DNA from 3 places in the Streptomyces sp. NPDC040432 genome. Region 2 is predicted to be linked to each of the others. Evidence: riboswitches for the same ligand, from Rfam matches in the RefSeq annotation. Region 2 holds a riboswitch; each other region holds the start of a gene.
The links. A riboswitch is a leader RNA that binds a small molecule or an ion and turns the genes downstream of it on or off. The one in region 2 is predicted to bind cobalamin.
Positions count from the first base shown of each region.

Region 1 (3,262 bases), on a different contig from region 2:
AGCCGGGGCAGCACGTCCGACACCGGGGTGGTGAAGGCGAACAGCAGCACCCCGAGCGAGGCCGCCGAGGTGCGCAGGAGCAGCTCGCCGGCGTGCCGGGGCCCGTCGGGGGCGAGCGAGACGAAACCGGCCGGCCCGCCCAGTGACACCAGCAGCGGCAGCGCCCCCGTGCAGCAGAAGCCGAGCGGTACCCGGAAGGCCCGCCACAGCTGCCGCCCGGCGACCCCGGCGGGTCCGAGCAGCACCACCAGGGTCGCCGCGGCGACCAACGGCCCGCCGGGCCAGGGCGGCAGACACACGGCGGTGACCGTCAGCCCCAGCCCCAGCAGGGCCTTCTCCAACGGATGGCGGCGGCGCCAGCGACTGCTGTGCGCCGCCACGTCGATCGGCAGCACCGCGCTAGCGCTCCGCGCCGGCCGCCGCCGAACCGGTTCCGCCGCCCGTGCCGGCCCCGTCGCCGGTCCCGGTCCCGCCGTCCGCGAGCGCCGCGCCCTGGCGGCGCCCCTTGCGCACGCCGAAGTAGTACGCGAGCACGCCCGCGCCGAGCGCCGCCTGGAGGGCGAACAGGGCCGATTCGATCTCGCCCGAGGGGGGTTCGTACAGCGGGGAGAACCAGGGTTCGTAATCCGGCTTCAGCTCGGTGATGGCCGCCTCCGCCTGCGCGTCGGCGCCCGCGAACGGCTCCTCCTTGCCGTCCCCGAGTCCCAGCGCGAGCGGGAGCACGGCCAGCGCCGCCACCAGGAGCAGCAGCAGTGTGTTGATCTTCGCGTTCCGGGTCATCGGACCGTCGCCTCCTGCTTCGCCTTGTTGCCACCGGTCAGCCGGGCGACGCCCAGGCGCACCAGGTCGGACTTGCTGGACTGCATCAGCAGCCGCACCACGAGGACCGTCAGCAGGCCCTCGCTGACCGCGAGCGGGATCTGGGTGAGGGCGAAGATGCCCGCGAACTTCTCCAGGGCGCCGACGAAGCCGCCGGACGGGTCCGGGAAGGCCAGCGCGAGCTGGACGGAGGTCACGCAGTAGGTGACGAGGTCGGCGAAGAAGGCGCCGAAGAAGACGGTCACCATCAGCGGCACGTCGAACTTCTTCAGCAGCCGGTAGACCCCGTAGCCCGCCCAGGGGCCGGCGATGGCCATCGAGAAGACGTTGGCGCCGAGCGTGGTGAGCCCGCCGTGCGCCAGCAGCAGGGCCTGGAACAGCAGGGTGATCGTGCCGAGGACCGCCATGATCGGCGGCCTGAACAGGATGGCTCCCAGGCCGGTGCCGGTGGGGTGCGAGCAACTACCCGTCACCGAAGGGATCTTCAGGGCGGAAAGGACGAATGTGAACGCTCCGGACGCCCCGAGCAGCAGGGTGCTCTCGGGATTGGCCTTCACCTCGCGGGTGAGGGCGCGGACGCCGTGGACGACGAAGGGAGCGGATGCGGCGCCCCAGGCGACCGCGTGCAAAGGGGGCAGGAACCCCTCGGCTATATGCATGAGTAGAGAGACCTCTCCAGCACCTCGTGGATGGACGACGCGCCCCGGCCGGTCTCCTGGCTCACGGGTACTGATGCCCTGACTCCGCCTTCCCGGGGCCGTGCGGTCTCCCGCGCGGAACCCAGTGGCTTCCCGCAGGAATGGAGCCGGACTTCCCGATCACAGTGGCGAGGGCCGCACCGGTTTCCCACCGGTTTCCCGAACACCAAGGCCCGCTGACAGTAGTCGGCCGCGCCGACCGGTAACAACCCGGCCCCGCCGGCGGGGGTGACCCGGGTGGATGCGGTCCGATGGCGGCCGGCGACGGGTCGGGCCAGCGTGGGGGAGTGGCTGACGAATCCTTCGACTACTCGGACCTCTCCGCCGTCTACGTGAACTGCACGCTCAAACGCTCGCCCGAGCCCAGCAACACCGAGGGCCTGATCGCGCGGAGCCGCGCCGTCATGGAGGCCGCCGGTGCCCGCACGTCCCTGATCCGGGCGGTCGACCACGACATCGCCACCGGGGTCTGGCCGGACATGACCGAGCACGGTTGGGAGAGCGACCAGTGGCCGGTCCTCTACAGCCGGATCATGGACGCCGACATCCTGGTGCTCTGCGGCCCGATCTGGCTCGGCGACAACAGTTCCGTCATGAAGCAGGTGATCGAGCGGCTCTACGCCTGCTCCTCGATCCTGAACGAACAGGGCCAGTACGCCTACTACGGGCGCGTCGGCGGAGCCCTGATCACCGGCAACGAGGACGGCGTCAAACACTGCGCGATGAACGTCCTCTACAGCCTCCAGCACCTCGGCTACGCCGTCCCGCCGCAGGCCGACGCGGGCTGGATCGGCGAGGCCGGACCGGGACCCTCCTACCTCGACCCGGGTTCGGGCGGCCCCGAGAACGACTTCACCAACCGCAACACCGCCTTCATGTCCTGGAACCTCATGCACCTCGCCGCGCTCCTCAAGCGCGCCGGCGGCTTCCCCGCGCACGGCAACCAGCGCTCCGCGTGGGACGCGGGCTGCCGCTTCGACTTCCCCAACCCCGAGCACCGCTGAGCCCCCGCCCGGGACCCGCCCGGGGCAACGGCAGGGGGCCCGGGGTGTGCGACACCCCGGGCCCCCGACCGTTCGCCGGTCCCGTCAGGTCAGCAGGTGTTGGGGTGCGACACGTCCACCACGACCCGCTCCGGGTTGTGCAGGACGGTGACGCCGTAGGCCGGCTTGGTGTCGAAGGCGGCGCCGAAGGTCACGTACCCCTCGTAGTCGCCGGTCATGGCGATGCCCTTGAGCTTGGGCAGGTAGATCTTCTGCAGCCGGGGGCCCAGGTAGACGTTCTGACCCGCGTCGTCGTGTCCCGCGGCGGGGTTCAGACGGATCTCCAGGAAGTACTTCCCGGCGAGCGGCACGGGCTTGCCCGAACCGTCGTAGACCAGCTTGGGGACGGGACTGACGTTGACCGTCGGGACGTGGCCCTGGATGTCGATCACGATCCGGTCGAAGGTGCAGTGACCGCCCCAGCGGGCGTTCACGACGAGCGGGGTCTGGGTCCTGGTGGTGGAAGCGGCGGCGGAGGCGGCGGTGGCCGGACCGGCGAGCGCGAGCCCGGCGGTGAGCAGCGCGCCCGTGGCCAGGGCCACGATCCGCCGACGACGAGGACGAAGCAGGTGACGCATGACGTCCCCCCGATTCTTCAGAGACGGGGACAAGGGTGTCATCGGGTAGGACACCCGGCGGGCGCCTACGGTTGCACGGCCGCGCGGGCCCTTTTCCGGCCCTCCCGGCCGGTCGGCGCCCCCG
Region 1 is NZ_JBVIVP010000025.1:25,083-28,344, forward strand. It holds gene cbiQ (cobalt ECF transporter T component CbiQ) at 1-395, opposite strand, end outside; gene ACZ58N_RS32785 (energy-coupling factor ABC transporter substrate-binding protein) at 400-780, opposite strand; gene ACZ58N_RS32790 (energy-coupling factor ABC transporter permease) at 777-1,478, opposite strand; cobalamin riboswitch at 1,508-1,703, opposite strand; gene ACZ58N_RS32795 (flavodoxin family protein) at 1,769-2,521, shown strand; gene ACZ58N_RS32800 (AMIN-like domain-containing (lipo)protein) at 2,611-3,138, opposite strand.
Region 1: another riboswitch for cobalamin. It lies ahead of ACZ58N_RS32790 (energy-coupling factor ABC transporter permease); the one in region 2 lies ahead of ACZ58N_RS24950 (DUF4430 domain-containing protein).

Region 2 (3,262 bases):
GCGCCGGATCGCCGCGCCGCCGACCCCGGAGGGGATCCGCTCGAACGTCGCCGTGGCCCTGCGCTACTTCGACGCCTGGCTGCGCGGCAGCGGCGCCGTGGCCCTGTACGGGCTGATGGAGGACGCGGCGACCGCCGAGATCGCCCGCGTCCAGATCTGGCAGTGGCTGCGCCACGAGCGGGTGGACCGCGCGACGCTCCTCGACCTCCTGGACTCCGAGTGCGCCGCGCTGGAGGACGAGGACCCCGAGGCCCATGTCCTCGACGCCCGTGAGGTCTTCGTGGACGGCGCGCTGTCCGGGCGGCTCCCCGCCTTCTTCACCCCCGAGGCCTACACCCGTCACCTCGTCCGCCGCGCGGCCGGGCCGGTGACCGCGTGAACGCCCCCGCACGGCCGTCGAGCGGCATCCGGCGGGTCGGGATCGTCGGTGGCGGACAGATGGGGGCGGGCATCGCGGAGGTGTGCGCCCGGGCCGGCCTGGACACCGTCGTCGCCGAAGCCGACGCGGGCGCCGCCCGCGCCGCCCGTGAGCGGATGGCCGTCTCCCTGGAACGCGCCGTCCAGCGGGGCAAGCTCGACCGGATCTCCGCCGAGGACGCCCTGGCCCGGCTGCTGTTCACCAGCGACCTCGACGACCTGGCCGACCGTCAGTTGGTGGTCGAGGCCGTCACGGAGAGCGCCGACGCCAAGATCGAGGTCTTCGCCGCCCTCGACAAGATCGTGGAGGACCCGGAGGCGATCCTCGCCACCAACACCTCCGCCATCCCCGTCATGCGGCTCGGCATGGCGACCGGTCGCGCGGACCACGTGCTGGGCCTGCACTTCTTCAACCCGGTACCGGTGTTGCCCCTGGTCGAGATCGTCTCCTCCCTCCACACAGCGGCGCACGTGTCCGACACCGTCGAGGCCTTCGTCGGCGACACCCTCGGCAAGACCGCGATCCGCTCCCGGGACCGGGCCGGCTTCGTCGTCAACGCCCTGCTGATCCCCTATCTGCTCGCCGCCGTCCGGATGGCCGAGTCGGGGTTCGCGAGCGCGTCCGACATCGACGACGGCATGGTCCTGGGCTGCGCCCATCCGATGGGCCCCCTCAAGCTGGCCGACCTCATCGGTCTCGACACCGTCGCCGCCATCGCCGGATCCCTGTACGACGAATTCAAGGAACCCCTCTACGCCCCGCCCCCGCTCCTGCTGCGGATGGTGCAGGCGGGGCTGCTCGGCCGCAAGACCGGCCGCGGGTTCCACACGTACGGCCGGGACTGAGGGTCCCGGCACGCCGCCCGGGCTCCGAGGGTGCCCCGGCTGAGGGAAGGAGCGGGGCGTGACGAGTGGTGTCGTCGCGCCCCGCTCCGCCGTGTTCCCGGGATCCACTTACGGCGCGCCCCCACGACACCGTACGATGCGTTCTGCTCCGGCCCGTTCGGCGGAGCCCACAACCGAATGCACGCATGCCTGGGGGAAGCCGGTGGGAATCCGGCGCTGACCTGCAACCGTGAACGGGGCCTCGTGCCCCGTGAGTCGGAGTACCCGGGATGCGCTGTGAATTGCTTCCCACTGTCATGGTCTGCAGCGCGAAGCCCCCAGCCCGGGCCGGCACCCCCGGCCGCTTCCCGAGGGAGGCGGCCGGGGGTGGGCGCGTGGGTCGGAGGGATCGTCGGCGCGGACCGTCATCCCTTCCGGAAGAAGGCACTTCATGCGCCCGACCCTCGCCCGCCGCTCCGTGATCACCACGGTCGCCCTCGGTCTCGCCCTCGCCTCCGCCCCGGCCGTGGCCGAGGCCGCCCCGAAGCCGAACACGAACGCGGCCGTCAAGGTCGAACTCACGGTCCAGGGCCCGAACGGGCTGCTCTTCAAGGGCAAGGTCAAGACCAAGGGTCACGACGTCACCACCGCCACCGGTGGCACCCACAAGTGCGACGGCACCAACGGCGGCGCCCACGCCTCCAAGGTGCCCACGCCGACGGCGGCGCTCGACGACGCCGCCCGCAAGAAGGGCTTCACCTGGGACGGGACCTGGTACTCGTCGTTCGACGACTTCTCCGTCGACACCATAAAGAACGTCAGCGGCGGCGGCTCCGCCTACTGGAGCATCTCCGTCAACGGCACTCCGACCCCGGTCGGCGGCTGCCAGTTCAAGATCGGTGCGGGTGACCAGGTGGCCTTCACCTGGACCTCCTTCTGATCCGATCGCGATCACCCCGCGCACAGCGGTGCGGTCCGCGAGCCCCGGGGCTCGCGGACCGCACCGGTGACGGATCGTCAGGCGCCCCACCGCAGCGCGATGGTGTCGCCCACGTTGATGACCTTCTCGCGCAGCGCCCCGGCGAAGGAGGAGCCGTCGACGCTGACCTTCCACGTGTTCGAGCCGCTGTTGGCCTTGCCGTTGACCGTGGTGATGGTGCCGGTCCCGGAGGACGGGGTCACACCGGTGACGCAACCCGACGGCGTGGCGCCGCCCGTGGCCGCGGCCAGGACGTCCCCGAGGGTGGTGGTCGTCCCGGTCGGGGTGAACGCCACGGAGCAGACCTTGAGGTTGCCGGCACCGTCGTCGACGGACAGTGCCAACTTCGTCGCCGTACCCGCGGTGAAGGTGGACTGGGCGACCCACTGCGGAGCACCGGGGGTCACCGGCACCGGCGGGGCCGTGGTGAATCCGCCGCCCGCGACCGCGCGCAGCGCGTCGATGGAGGCGTAGGCCGTGGGGCCGGCATCGGCGGGCTTGTACTTGAAGCCGCCCGCCGGGTTGTACTGGTTGGCGATCAGGAAGTCGATGGGCGTCTTGCCGCTTCCGGTGAGGAAGTCGCCCGTCTGCGGGTTGAAACCGCAGGCGTTCAGGCCCGCCACGCCCCAGCCGTTGGAGCTGGTGTTGACTCCGTAGAGCGAGTTGAACGCGCCGCTGCCGGGGACCAGGGTGCCCTTGAGGAAGTTCTTCGCCTGGACGACGTCCGTGTCGGTGTTCGGGACGCCGGAGACGCACAGCGCGGCCATGGCGGCGCCGGTCATGTCGACGTCGCTCGCGGAGTTCAGGACGGTGGGGTTGCCCTCGCCCTTCTGGTAGGTCCAGCCGCCGTCGACGTGCTGGTTGGCACGGATACGGGTGACGAGGGAGTCCGTGAGCGCCTGCGGGATGCGGTTCGCGCCGCCCTGGGTCCTGGCCCCCCGCAGCGAGAGCGCGGCGAAGACCGTGCCGTTGAAGTTCCCCGACGGACCGAAGTAGCCCGGCTCCGCCGTCTGCCAGTAGGAGTAGATGTGCGCGACGAGG
Region 2 is NZ_JBVIVP010000013.1:99,018-102,279, forward strand. It holds gene aceB (malate synthase A) at 1-379, shown strand, start outside; gene ACZ58N_RS24945 (3-hydroxybutyryl-CoA dehydrogenase) at 376-1,263, shown strand; cobalamin riboswitch at 1,395-1,549, shown strand; gene ACZ58N_RS24950 (DUF4430 domain-containing protein) at 1,694-2,182, shown strand; gene ACZ58N_RS24955 (prenyltransferase/squalene oxidase repeat-containing protein) at 2,260-3,262, opposite strand, start outside.

Region 3 (3,262 bases), on a different contig from region 2:
GGACGCGGGCCGGACCTGCTTCAAGGCCATCGCCCACCCGGAGTCGGTCCGCCTCTCCGAGGTCCCGTGGACCGAGTCGAAGATCGTCGCCCCGGCCGGGCTCATCGCCACGGCCGAGGAGAAGGCCGAACTCGCGGCGGCCGGCCTCGACAGCGGCGGCGGCCGGGTCAAGGAACCCGTCGCGTGAACACCGCACGAACGCCGGCCGCAGTGCGCAACGCGCTGGCGAGGGCCCGGTACTACGTACGGGAGTTCTCCGGCGAGGCGGCGTACGACCGCTATGTCGCGCACGCCCGGGCCCACGACCCGCAGGCCGGGGTCATGACCCGGCGCGCCTTCGAGCGGGCCCGCACCGACGCCCGCGAGGCGGACCCCCGCGAGGGCTTCCGCTGCTGCTGACCACCCCCCGCGAAGGGCCCCGCCGCACCCGCGACGGGGCCCTTCGGCGCGTTCCGGGGTACCCGCGGTCGCGTCCGTCGGCGTCGGACCCCGCCCGCCCGGGGGCGCCTCCGGCACACTCGACCGCATGGACACAGTGATCAGGGCGGCGCTGCCCGCCGAGTACGAAGAACTGGGTGACATCACCGCGCGGGCTTACCTCGGGGACGGGCTGCTCGACGGCAACCCCGACGGCACCTACGAGCGCGTGCTGCGCGACGTCGCCGGTCGGGCCCGAGCCGGCGAGGTGCTCGTGGCCGTGCTCGGCGGACGACTGCTGGGCGGTGTGACCTTCGCCCCTCCGGGGAGTCCGCTCGCCGACATAGCCGGCCCCGGCGAGGCCGAGTTCCGGATGCTCGCGGTGGCCGCCACCGCCCGGGGCAAGGGCGCCGGCGAGGCCCTCGTACGGGCCTGCGTCGAGCGGTCCAGGGTCCTTCCCGGGGTCACCCGGCTGGTGCTCTCCACGCAGCCGCGGATGGCCTCCGCGCACCGGATCTACGAGCGCCTGGGCTTCGTCCGCACCCCCGAACGGGACTGGTCGCCGCTTCCCACGGTGCCCCTGCTCACCTACGCCCTGGAGCTGTACGCACCCGAGCAGTAGCCACCCCGACACAACATGTGGGGGCTACCGCAACGGGGCGCCCCCACATGTATGCTCATGCCTGCTGTCGCCGCAGGGGAATCCGGTGCGAATCCGGAACTGTCCCGCAACGGTATGAAGTGCACCCATTGGTGCGTCCGGAAGTCCGACGACCTGCCGACAGCGCTCCCGGCTCGACCGAACCGGGTGCCGACACGTCCGGGCCTCGCGGTTGGGCCGGTGGACGCCACGCGGTGCACGTACCGCCTGCCCTGTCCGGGCCGGTGCGTGGCCTTCCCGCGTGCGCCCGCTCGCCCCGCCCCGTCGAAGACCGGGCCGAGTGAGGGAGAGCTCCCCCCGTGACCATCGCGCCCGCCGCACCGCGCGCCGAGTCCGCCCAGTCCGCCAACGAGGCCGCGCTCGCGCCCGAGGGCCCGGGGACCGCACTGCTGCGCACCCTCACCGAACTCACGGCCGACCTGCCCGACACGGACCCCGGCCGGGTCGCCGCCGCCGCCCTGCGCGGCCGCAGCTCCGTCGCCGACGAGGCCGAACTGCGGGGGCTGGCCACCGAGGCCGCCGCCGGTCTGATCTCCGAGGACCCGGCGTACTCCCGCCTCGCCGCCCGGCTGCTGACCCTCGCCATCGCCGACGAGGCCGCGGGCCAGGGTTCCGCCTCCTTCGCCGAGTCGGTCGCCGTCGGCCACCGCGAGGGCCTGATCGCCGATCGCACGGCCGAGTTCGTCGAGGCCCACGCCGCCCGGCTGAACTCCCTCGTCGAGCACGCCCTCGCCGAGGGCGCCGACGACCGCTTCGGCTTCTTCGGCCTGCGCACCCTGCACAGCCGTTACCTGCTGCGCCACCCGATCACCCGCCAGGTCATCGAGACCCCGCAGTACTTCATGCTGCGCGTGGCCTGTGGCCTCGCCGCGGACGAGAGCGTCCAGGCCGTCGAGGAAGTGGCCTCGCTCTACCGGCTGATGAGCCGCCTGGACTACCTGCCGTCGTCCCCCACGCTCTTCAACTCCGGCACCCGGCACCCGCAGATGTCGTCCTGCTACCTGCTGGACTCCCCGCTGGACGAGCTGGACTCGATCTACGACCGCTACCACCAGGTCGCCCGCCTGTCCAAGCACGCCGGCGGCATCGGCCTCTCGTACTCCCGCATCCGCGCCCGCGGTTCCCTGATCCGCGGCACCAACGGCCACTCCAACGGCATCGTCCCGTTCCTGAAGACCCTCGACGCCTCCGTCGCCGCGGTCAACCAGGGCGGCCGGCGCAAGGGCGCGGCCGCCGTCTACCTGGAGACCTGGCACGCGGACATCGAGGAGTTCCTGGAGCTCCGCGACAACACCGGTGAGGACCAGCGCCGTACGCACAACCTGAACCTCGCCCACTGGGTGCCGGACGAGTTCATGCGCCGCGTGAACTCCGACGGCCAGTGGTCGCTGTTCTCCCCGGCCGACGTCCCCGAGCTCGTGGACCTGTGGGGCGACGCGTTCGACGCCGCCTACCGCAAGGCCGAGGCGGACGGCCTGGCCCGCAAGACCATGCCCGCCCGTGACCTGTACGGCCGGATGATGCGCACCCTCGCGCAGACCGGCCAGGGCTGGATGACCTTCAAGGACGCCTCCAACCGCACGGCGAACCAGACCGCCGAGCCGGGCTCGGTCGTCCACTCCTCCAACCTGTGCACCGAGATCATCGAGGTCACCGACGACGGCGAGACGGCCGTCTGCAACCTCGGCTCGGTCAACATGGGCGCCTTCGTGGTGAACGGGGAGATCGACTGGGAGCGCCTGGACGAGACCGTCCGCACGGCCGTGACCTTCCTCGACCGCGTCGTGGACATCAACTTCTACCCGACCGAGCAGGCCGGGCGTTCCAACGCCCGCTGGCGGCCGGTGGGTCTGGGCGCGATGGGCCTCCAGGACGTCTTCTTCAAGCTGAAGCTGCCCTTCGACTCCCCCGAGGCGAAGGCGCTGTCCACGAAGCTCTCCGAGCGGATCATGCTCGCCGCGTACGAGGCCTCCTGCGACCTCGCCGAGCGCAACGGCCCGCTCCCCGCCTGGGAGAAGACCCGTACCGCCCGCGGTGTCCTGCACCCGGACCACTACGACGTCGAGCTGAACTGGCCCGAGCGCTGGGACGCCCTGCGCGCCCGCGTCGCGAAGACCGGCATGCGCAACTCGCTGCTCCTCGCCATCGCCCCGACGGCGACGATCGCCTCGATCGCGGGCGTGT
Region 3 is NZ_JBVIVP010000002.1:214,475-217,736, forward strand. It holds gene ACZ58N_RS04645 (carbon starvation CstA family protein) at 1-187, shown strand, start outside; gene ACZ58N_RS04650 (CstA-like transporter-associated (seleno)protein) at 184-399, shown strand; gene ACZ58N_RS04655 (GNAT family N-acetyltransferase) at 527-1,039, shown strand; cobalamin riboswitch at 1,091-1,214, shown strand; gene ACZ58N_RS04660 (ribonucleoside-diphosphate reductase subunit alpha) at 1,378-3,262, shown strand, end outside.
Region 3: another riboswitch for cobalamin. It lies ahead of ACZ58N_RS04660 (ribonucleoside-diphosphate reductase subunit alpha); the one in region 2 lies ahead of ACZ58N_RS24950 (DUF4430 domain-containing protein).